DNA from 3 places in the Cytobacillus pseudoceanisediminis genome. Region 1 is predicted to be linked to each of the others. Evidence: riboswitches for the same ligand, from Rfam matches in the RefSeq annotation. Region 1 holds a riboswitch; each other region holds the start of a gene.
The links. Region 1 has a riboswitch for S-adenosylmethionine ahead of M5V91_RS25720 (methionine ABC transporter ATP-binding protein). Riboswitches for the same ligand answer to the same signal wherever they lie in the genome.
Positions count from the first base shown of each region.

Region 2: another riboswitch for S-adenosylmethionine. It lies ahead of M5V91_RS09880 (Na+/H+ antiporter NhaC family protein); the one in region 1 lies ahead of M5V91_RS25720 (methionine ABC transporter ATP-binding protein).
Region 3: another riboswitch for S-adenosylmethionine. It lies ahead of mtnW (2,3-diketo-5-methylthiopentyl-1-phosphate enolase); the one in region 1 lies ahead of M5V91_RS25720 (methionine ABC transporter ATP-binding protein).

Region 1 is NZ_CP097349.1:4,817,141-4,820,417, forward strand. Features, by position in the region: gene M5V91_RS25715 (O-acetylhomoserine aminocarboxypropyltransferase/cysteine synthase family protein) at 1-1,283, shown strand, start outside; SAM riboswitch class I at 1,423-1,526, shown strand; gene M5V91_RS25720 (methionine ABC transporter ATP-binding protein) at 1,680-2,705, shown strand; gene M5V91_RS25725 (methionine ABC transporter permease) at 2,698-3,277, shown strand, end outside.
Region 2 is NZ_CP097349.1:1,846,955-1,850,231, forward strand. Features, by position in the region: gene M5V91_RS09875 (exonuclease SbcCD subunit D) at 1-245, opposite strand, end outside; gene M5V91_RS09880 (Na+/H+ antiporter NhaC family protein) at 425-1,708, opposite strand; SAM riboswitch class I at 1,795-1,899, opposite strand; gene M5V91_RS09885 (DUF421 domain-containing protein) at 2,061-2,645, opposite strand; gene M5V91_RS09890 (cold-shock protein) at 2,763-2,963, opposite strand.
Region 3 is NZ_CP097349.1:2,481,282-2,484,558, forward strand. Features, by position in the region: gene M5V91_RS13295 (methylthioribulose 1-phosphate dehydratase) at 1-98, opposite strand, end outside; gene M5V91_RS13300 (2-hydroxy-3-keto-5-methylthiopentenyl-1-phosphate phosphatase) at 95-757, opposite strand; partial or broken gene mtnW (2,3-diketo-5-methylthiopentyl-1-phosphate enolase) at 750-1,981, opposite strand; SAM riboswitch class I at 2,068-2,171, opposite strand; partial or broken gene M5V91_RS13310 (pyridoxal phosphate-dependent aminotransferase) at 2,264-3,277, opposite strand, start outside.

The DNA.
Region 1 (3,277 bases):
CAATTGGAGTGCATGGGGGACTGAAGCCAGACCCTGTAACTGGCGCAAGGGCGGTACCGATTTACCAGAACAATGCTTACCAGTTCAAGAATACAGATCACGCTGCAGATCTCTTTGCTCTTAAAGAGCCAGGATATATTTATAGCAGGATACATAATCCGACTGTAAGTGTATTTGAGGAAAGAGTGGCCTTGCTTGAAGGAGGAGTTGGTGCCCTGGCTCTTGCAAGCGGACAATCTGCCATTACGCTTGCCATTTTAAACATAGCTGAAGCAGGGGATGAAATTATTGCTGCGTCCAATTTATATGGCGGTACTTATAATTTGTTTGCAGTCACACTTCCCAAGTATGGAATTAAAGTGAAACTGGTTGATCCAAAAGAGCCGGAAAATTTCCGTAACGCGATTACAGATAAAACAAAGGCCATCTTTGCCGAAACGATAGGGAACCCAAGCTTAAAAATCCTGGATATTGAAAAGGTAGCAGCAATTGCACACGAGAATGGTGTGCCGCTGATTGTCGATAACACTTTTGCTACACCTTATCTATGCAGGCCGATCGAACATGGGGCTGACATTGTTATACACTCTGCGACTAAATGGCTGCTCGGCAATGGAACAACAATGGGAGGAATTATTGTAGACGGAGGAAAATTTGACTGGAATTCCCATAAGTTCCCGGGCTTTACAGAGCCAGATCCCAGCTACCATGATATTGTCTATAGCGAAGCAATTGGCGAGGCGGCTTATATTATCAAAGCACGCGTACAGCTTTTGAGAGACTTAGGGCCTGCTATGAGTGCGCAAAGTGCATTTCAATTCACATTGGGGCTTGAAACTTTGCATGTACGGATGAAAGAGCATGTTGCCAACACGAAAAAAGTAGTGGAGTATCTAGAGGCGCATCCAGCTGTTAATTGGGTCCTGTATCCTGGAAATGAAAGCCATCCGGATAAAAAATTGGCGGATAAATACATGCCGAAAGGAGCAGGAGCTGTGGTTGTGTTTGGAATTGCTGGCGGAAGAGAAGCAGGTGCCAAGCTAATAAACAGCCTGAAGCTTTGGGCACATGTGGCAAATGTCGGGGATGCAAAGAGCCTGATTATCCACCCTGCAAGTACAACTCACCAGCAGCTTGATGAAGAAGGTTTAAAAGCTGCGGGAGTGCCGGAGGATCTAATTCGAATTTCTATCGGAATCGAGAATGCGGAAGATTTGATTGAAGATCTGGAACAGGCGATCGAAGCAGCTGCAGGCATTACATCACTTTCTGCAAAAGCATAAAGGAAAATTTACCATTCATTTTTTTCCGAAAGTTTAAAATTTCTTCGTTGACACCTTTTTGATGGCTATGATACGATAGCAAACGTAATTAATAAACTGCTTAATTTATTAAAATATTAATTGAATATAAATCGTTACGCTCTTATCAAGAGAGGTGGAGGGAAGTGCCCTATGAAGCCCGGCAACCGTCAATTATTTGAAATGGTGCCAATTCACTCAAAGCATAGCTTTGACAGATGAGAGAAAGGACTTAATTTTTAATGCCTTTCTGCTCATGTGCAGAAAGGCATTTTTGCTTTTAGCGCATGAAAGCCTATAAGGAGTAAAAAATAGGGGAATATAAGCAGTCTAATAATTATAATCTGTATCTTTCGATTAAAGAGGTGACAATTCACGTTGATTTCTATAAAAGATGTACAGAAGATTTTCTCTTCAAAAAAAGGCCAGGTAAAAGCTGTTGACAATGTAAACCTGGAAGTAAAGGAAGGAGAAATCTTCGGAGTTATCGGATATAGCGGTGCAGGTAAAAGTACCTTGATCCGCATGCTGAATGGGCTGGAGCTTCCTACCCATGGCAGTGTGACAGTTGCAGGAAATGAGGTTTCAAAGATAAAGGGAAGCAAGCTAAGAAAAGCGCGTCAGGTAATAAGCATGATCTTCCAGCATTTCAACCTATTATGGTCGAGAACGGTAAGAGAGAATATCGCTTTTCCGCTTGAAATTGCTGGTGTTTCCCGGCAGGAAAGGCTGAAAAGGGTAGACGAGCTCATTAAACTCGTTGGCCTCGAAGGAAGAGAAGATGCCTATCCTTCCCAGCTCAGCGGCGGTCAAAAACAAAGGGTTGGAATTGCTAGAGCCCTTGCCAACAATCCAAAAGTACTGCTTTGTGATGAGGCGACATCTGCACTTGATCCGCAGACTACAGATTCCATTTTGGAGCTGCTTGTTGACATCAATGAGCGTCTGGGCTTAACGATTGTCCTAATTACTCATGAAATGCACGTTATCCGTAAAATCTGCCATCGGGTTGCAGTCATGGAAGGCGGCCGAATTGTTGAAATCGGGCCTGTATTGGATGTATTTAGGAATCCCAAAGCTGTGATTACAAAGCGGTTTGTACAGCAGGTGACAGAGCCTGAAGAAACTAAGGAAACGATTGATCATCTGGTCGATTTGTATCCAAAAGGAAAAGTAGTGCAATTAGGGTTTGTCGGCGAATCAGCTGAACAGCCGTTGATTACAAACCTGATCCGTAATTTCCAGGTAACCGTAAATATCCTTCAAGGAAAGATTTCCCAGACACAGAATGGTTCTTACGGTACTTTATTCATCCATGTTGATGGAGAAGCAGAGGAAGTTGCAAAAGCCATTGAATTTATTCATTCTCAGCAGGTTGGCGTGGAGGTGATTTCCAATGCTTAACGAATGGTTTCCAAATGTGAAATGGGATTCCATGTGGGAAGCTACAATGGAAACCCTATATATGACAGCTATTTCTGTTCTCGCAACTTTTATTTTAGGTGCAATTCTGGGATTGCTGCTCTTCCTGACTTCCAAGGGTAACATCTGGGAAAACGCAGCAATTAATAAAGTTATTTCTGCTTTCGTCAATATATTCCGCTCAATTCCGTTTATTATTCTGATCGTGTTATTGATTCCATTTACCAAGTTTCTTCTAGGAACAATGATCGGGGAAGATGCAGCACTGCCTGCATTAATTATTGGTGCCGCCCCTTTTTATGCCCGTATGGTGGAAATAGGCTTGAGGGAAATAGATAAAGGTGTAATTGAAGCGGCCAAGTCTATGGGGGCAAAAACAAGCACGATTATCTGGAAGGTTCTGCTTCCGGAATCAATGCCCGCCCTTGTTTCAGGAATTACCGTTACAGCCATCGCGCTTGTTGGCTACACGGCCATGGCCGGTGTCATCGGTGCTGGCGGACTTGGAAACCTTGCTTACCTGGAAGGATTCCAGAGGAGCCGCAGTGATGTGA
Region 2 (3,277 bases), 2.4 Mb from region 1:
CCTATGGCAACCACAGGTGTATTGAGCTCTACATTTATTTTAAAAAGGATTTCATTCAGCAATTCTACAGCATCAGTCGGAGGTACGGAACGGTCATATAAGTCTCCTGCAATAACGACTGCATCCGGCTTTTCTTCCTCTACCACATCAATAAATTGATGCAAAAAATGACGCTGATCTCCGGTCATATATACACCATGGACCAGCTTGCCCAAATGCCAATCAGCGGTATGGATAAATTTCATATCTAACACCCTCTTTTCCTTGCCTGAGATTCTTTCTGCAATGTTACCATTATACCAAATCAAAAAACGGCAATGGCTCAGCAAAATTTGACAGAACATTCGTTCTAATTATATCAAAGATTATTTCCAAAACATAGCATTATTCGAAAAGAAAAAGAGCCCAACAAAGGCTCTTTCATCTATTGCTTTTTTAGCTTAGGGAAGTTAATCAAAATGGCTATAACACCGCAAATGCCAATTAATATTGGATAAATGGAATATGCCATGATGCTCACCGGCGAAATGGCAGCGAGCCCGGAAGCAGCCAGCATCTGTGCCCCATATGGGATAGTCCCTTGTACAAAACAGGCAAATATATCAAGAATACTTGCTGATTTACGTGGGTCAATCTCATATTGATCTGCAATTTTTTTGGCAAGCGGCCCTGCAATAATGATGGCAATTGTGTTATTGGCTGTAGATAAATTTGTCAGGGTGACAAGTGACGCAATACCAAATTCAGCTCCCCTGCGAGATTTTATTTTGCTTGTAGCCATGTGAAGCAAGTAATCGATTCCGCCATTAAATCGGATGATCTCAACCAATCCGCCAATGAGGATGGCAATTATCGCAAGGGTCTGCATACCAGCCATTCCTTCAGCAACCATTTGCAGGAATGAAACAAAGGTATAGCTGCCGTCTGCAATTCCGATCAGCCCTGCAAGAAGGATACCCCCGCTAAGGACAAGAATGACATTCATGCCAAGCAAAGCTGCAGCCAATACGCCAAGATAAGGGACTACTTTCAAAAAGCTGTAATCCCCGCTGGTTACCACGCTTTCCTGACCTGCTGTTAAAATCCCAAGAATCAAAGCCGTAAGCAATGCAGCAGGCAGGACGATTAAGAAATTCACACGGAATTTATCGGTCATTCTCGTTCCTTGTGTCCTGACCGCTGCAATGGTCGTATCAGAAATGACGGAAAGATTATCCCCGAACATGGCACCGCCTATTATTGCTGCCATGGCCAATGCGACGGAAATATCGGTCTCCGCAGAAAGAGCTACACCAATTGGAGCGAGAGCTACAACTGTCCCCATTGATGTTCCCATTGATAATGAAATAAAGCATGCAATGATAAAAATTCCGACCATAAGCAGATTCTGCGGGATAAAAGAGAGTGCAAGGTTCACTGTTGAATCAACTGCACCCATACCTTTAGCTGTACCAGAAAAGGCCCCTGCCAGGATAAAAATGATGGACATTAATATAATATCGGGATGACCTGCCCCTTTAGTGAATATCTCTACTTTTTCCATGAATGGCTTTTTTCTGTTCATTGCCAGTCCTATTCCGGCTGTAGCGGATACACTGACAATGATTGGAATGCTATTGAAATCTCCTGTTGCTATGCCGCTTCCAATAAAAATTAGAAGGAAAGCCAAAAGCGGCAATAATGCCCAGGGATTGCCCTTGTTTTTCATTAAAAATCTCCTCTCCGAATGGATTTTCCAGCAAAATAAAAAGACCTCTTCAAGCAAGAAGAGATCTTAACAAATCAATCGTTCTCTTCTTATCTGCCAAGCACCTATGCTTGCTGGATTTGGCACAGCGCTCTATAGAGCCCGCTGCCGAGACATCTTCGGGCCAGTCCCTCAGTCTCTCTTGATAAGTGATTTATATGAAATTATTCTGAAATAACTCACGTTTGAAAATTATACAGGAAACTCGCGAAACTTCAAGCACTTTTTTGTTATAGATTAAGAATCTGAATAATACTTTAAAAGGGGAAAGATGGGGATTATGAATTTAAAAAAGCCGCAATGCGGCTTAAAATTAGTGCAGATCTTTTGAATTTGGCGGGGAATGCCCCTTTTTCAGCTCCTGAAATATATCACCTGATGCTTGTGGTGCAGGCTGAACGGGTGACTGCAAAATCATTTCTCCTATCAGCCTTTTAAATTCTCCAACAGTCAAAGGCTTCGCATCATTCATTAACTCATACCCAAGCTGTCCATTCGGTTCAAGCGTAGCCATTTTGACATCTGAAATTTTTGTGATTCCGTTGGTTCTAAGCCTCATTTCCAGCTGATCAGCTGTAAAGCGCAGCTTCCTCATATTTGCTGTTTTTAGCTTCCCATCCTCAATCACAATTTTGGATTTGCCCGTTATAAATTTTTCAATAAAATTAAACTTTACCTGCAGATATTCCATTAATATTAATGATCCGATTAAGATAGCTGCTGCCACAATCGTTTTCCAAACACTTGTCTCAATGATCGGCTGAATGATAATGGTACCTATTGAAATCATCACAACTGTTTGAGCTAATGTCATTTGCGAAATGGATTTTCTTCCGGCCACACGTAAAAGCAATACCCCTGAAAAAATTAAAAGGACTGATTCCCATAAAAAATCCATCTTATACCACCTTCCCTTTTTCCCATAGGTTGTGGCATAGCATGTACTTATATACAATCGTTGATAAATAAAACAGCCTGACCAAATGGCCAGGCTGTTTTTGTATGGGTCTGTCGATTATAGTTTAGTTACGTTAGCTGCTTGAGGTCCGCGTGCACCTTCAACAACTTCGAAAGAAACTTCTTGGCCTTCTTCTAAAGATTTGAAACCTTCAGATTGGATAGCAGAGTAATGTACGAATACGTCGTTTCCGTCTTCACCTTCGATGAATCCGAAACCTTTTTCAGCATTGAACCATTTTACTTTACCGTTTTTCATGAAAAAATCCTCCTATTGGCTAGAAAAAGCCATGTGTAAATTCACCATATACACGCTTATAACTTTACGTTCATTACTCATCCAGACCATTGCCTAACGGTTGAAAAAGCAGCTAGCAAAATATAACACGATGCATAACGGCTGATTCAAATTTAGCACTTATAGGAAGGAATGTCAACTATACCACCCGTTTGCAAAAGGAATTTTCAAACTATTTCGTCTTCCGCGGATTCCAAAATGTGTAAATCTATCATGATATATCTACCATTTTAGAGACAATCAGACAAACAAATTATATGATGCATTCATAAAAT
Region 3 (3,277 bases), 2.3 Mb from region 1:
ATGGCCAGATTTCCGCTTGTTCCCATAAACCAGTCCCTTTCTGCAAGCTCTTCCTTAATATCTGCAAGCTCATTCCATTTTTCCCCAACTCTGCTCATACCCTCACCTCATTTAATCTTTTTAAAAGCTCAATGCAATCATAGAATGTTTCAAAGGCAGAATGATTTAGGTTCATCTCTTTGCTTTTCTCCAGGAGCAGATCTCTGGCAATGACAAAGTCTGCCTGTTTGGCAGCCTCCAGATCGGTTACTGAATCTCCGATCACCACTTTAAAGGTGTTCTCATCCACCAGTTTCCTCATAATAGAAGGCTTGCAGCAGCCGCAATTCTTATTGCATTTTTCATCGCAGCTATGGGGCCATAAGATATTAATTGTATCGCCGCTAAAATCAGAACTATTGCAGAACACCTCTTCAAAGGGTCCATACTTATCCAGTACAGGAGCCACAAAAAAATCTATTCCTCCGCTGACTATATAAAGCGGTATTTTTTCTTTTTCCAGATAATCGATAAATGGCTGAAATCCCTCTCTTACTCTTGCATTTTCTAAGATGAAATCGGTGATAGCATCTTTCAGACTGCTTGGCAGAAGGGAAAACATCTTTCCTACTCCTTCTTGAATGGTAATTTCCTGTCCCAGAACTTGATTTTTTATCCCCTCCCATTGAGAAGGAGCAAAGTGCTTCATGATATGAATGATGTTATCGTTTTCGGTAATAGTTCCATCAAAATCACAAAATACCGCCACTTTAGCCATTCTTTACAGCCACCTCTTTGTACCCCCACAGATCAATCGCTTTTTTTAATTCAGGGAAGTTTGATGGAGCATCTGTTAAAGAAGCCCCATTTAAAATTAAATCTATTGCCTGGCGGAATGCCAAACCGCCTCCTCTTGCCCCATCCGGATGCCCATGTACGCCACCTCCGGCATTAATTACACTGTCTATTCCGAAGTCTTCGAAAAGCAAAGGTACAAGACCCGGATGGATGCCGGCTGATGGAACCGGAAAGGTTCTTTTGCAGAAATCATTCCTAGTCAGGGTATCCCCAATTGATAAGGCCAGAGTTTTTTCAAGGGCAACCGATCCATAAGGTGAAGGGAATAGAGAAAAGTCTGCGCCTGCATACCTGAGGAGTTTGCCTAAAAGCAAAGGATAGGAAATCCCATAAACACTTGAAGCAGAAAGAGCTCCACTAACTGCAGGATGTGCCATGATAGGCAGCCCTATCTCATCATCTTCTCTTAATGACTGCAAAACATCGAGCCCATACGAGAATACGTTGAAGAGAAGAAGATCTGCACCAAGTCTGGATGCTTTCCTTGCCTTATCTTTTAAATCAAAAGACCTGCCTGTTAAATTCACAGCATATAGGGTACGGTGGCCTGTTTCCTCATAAACCTGCCTTAGCACTTCTTTGCCTTCGGTTATCCGGGCTTCAAAAGGTGTAAGGCGGTTTTCAAATAGAATTTCATCATCTTTTACAAGGTCGATGCCGCCAAGGGCCTGTTCCCTCAGCTGCGAAGTTAAAAAATCCATGTCTTTGCCCAGCACCCCTTTGAAGATGCTCATCAGAAGGGGTCTATCATATACATTCAGTTTTTCCCTCAGTCCGTCAATCCCGAATCGTGGCCCAGGAAAAAAGCTTTTAAGTTCATTGGAAAACTGTAAATCTAACAATTTAATCTTTCCATCCAATGATAGTTTTCCAAAGACTGTTGTTAATATTGCCGGTAAATCAGGACTGAAATTAACAGTTGGATAGGCAATCTTAATGACTGCGGCTGTTTCCTTTTTTCTTCATCTTTAGTATAGTCTTCAACAGAAACGACCCTGCCTTTATGCTTTTCCAGCTGCTGTTTTTCTAGTTCCGGCAAATGGGTCCATGACCCGACCGTTAAGCCTAAAGCGATCTCCTCGGCCTTTTTCTCCGGGTTATGTTTTTCATCATGAACCAGATACGTTGCAATAATTTCACTCATGTATATTCTTCCTTTCAAAAATCAAAGAATGAAAACAATAAAAAACCTCTTCAAATAAGAAGAGGTTAGGATAGCAATCTAACATCTTCTTATCTTTCAGCTATAAGCTGCAAGATTTAGCACCGTGCTCATGTATAAGTCGGTTGCCGGGCTTCATAGGGCTAGTCCCTCCGCCTGCTCTTGATAAGAAAACGAAACGAGTATTCAGTTAATTTAGAATTAAAATTTAATTAGAATTATGACAGTGCTTAATATTTTTGTCAATTGAATTATGAGAAAAATTTAAAATAAATTTAATTTTTTTATTCTGCCCACTGCTTCTTTAAGTCTCTCCTCAGATGTCAGTAAACCCGCTCTCACATACCCTTCTCCAAAATCACCAAATCCGATGCCTGGTGCAACCGCAATATGCGCTTTATCCAAGAGATAGTCAGCAAACTCTTCCGATGTAAATTGTTCAGGGACCTTGAGCCATGCAAAAAAAGAGCCTTTAGGAGCTTGAACATTCCAGCCGATTTCCCTGAGGCCAGAGATGAATGTATTACGTCTGGATTCGTATATGGAATTCAATTCTTTAACACAATCCTGTGGTCCTGACAGAGCAACTGCTGCAGCTTCCTGAACAGCACCAAACAAGCTGACGTATAGATGATCCTGCATAAGGTTCAGTGCTGCGATGACACTTGCATTTCCAGCTGCAAATCCAACTCTCCAGCCTGCCATATTAAATGTTTTTGAAAGTGTATAAATTTCAATTCCGACCTCTTTTGCCCCTTCTGCCTGAAGAAAGCTTTCAGGCTTTATGCCGTCAAAACCAATTCCTCCATATGCAAAATCATGGACGATGCAAATACCATGGCTTCTGCTCAAATCAACTGTTTCTTGAAAAAGTCCTTGTTTGCCACTGCTCCAGTGGGATTATTTGGATAATTAAGGAACATCAGTTTGGCTGCATTAAGCTGGTCTGCTGACAATTCACTGTATACTGGCAGGAAGTTATTTTCTTCTCTTAGAGACATTGTCACCATTTTTGCTTTGGCAAGTGCAACACCTGACCAATAATCAGGATATCCCGGGTCCGGAACCAATACGCTGTCCCCAGGGTTTAAAAGGCATTGAGGGATTTCAACCAATCCTGCTTTACCACCAAAAAGGATGGCTATTTCGGTTTCAGGATCCAATTCAACATTAAATTCCCTTTTATAAAAGTCAGCAGCTGCCTTTTTAAATACGGGAAGCCCTGGAAAGGGGAATATTTATGGTTTTGCGGATTATCGGCTGCACTTTGAAGACTCT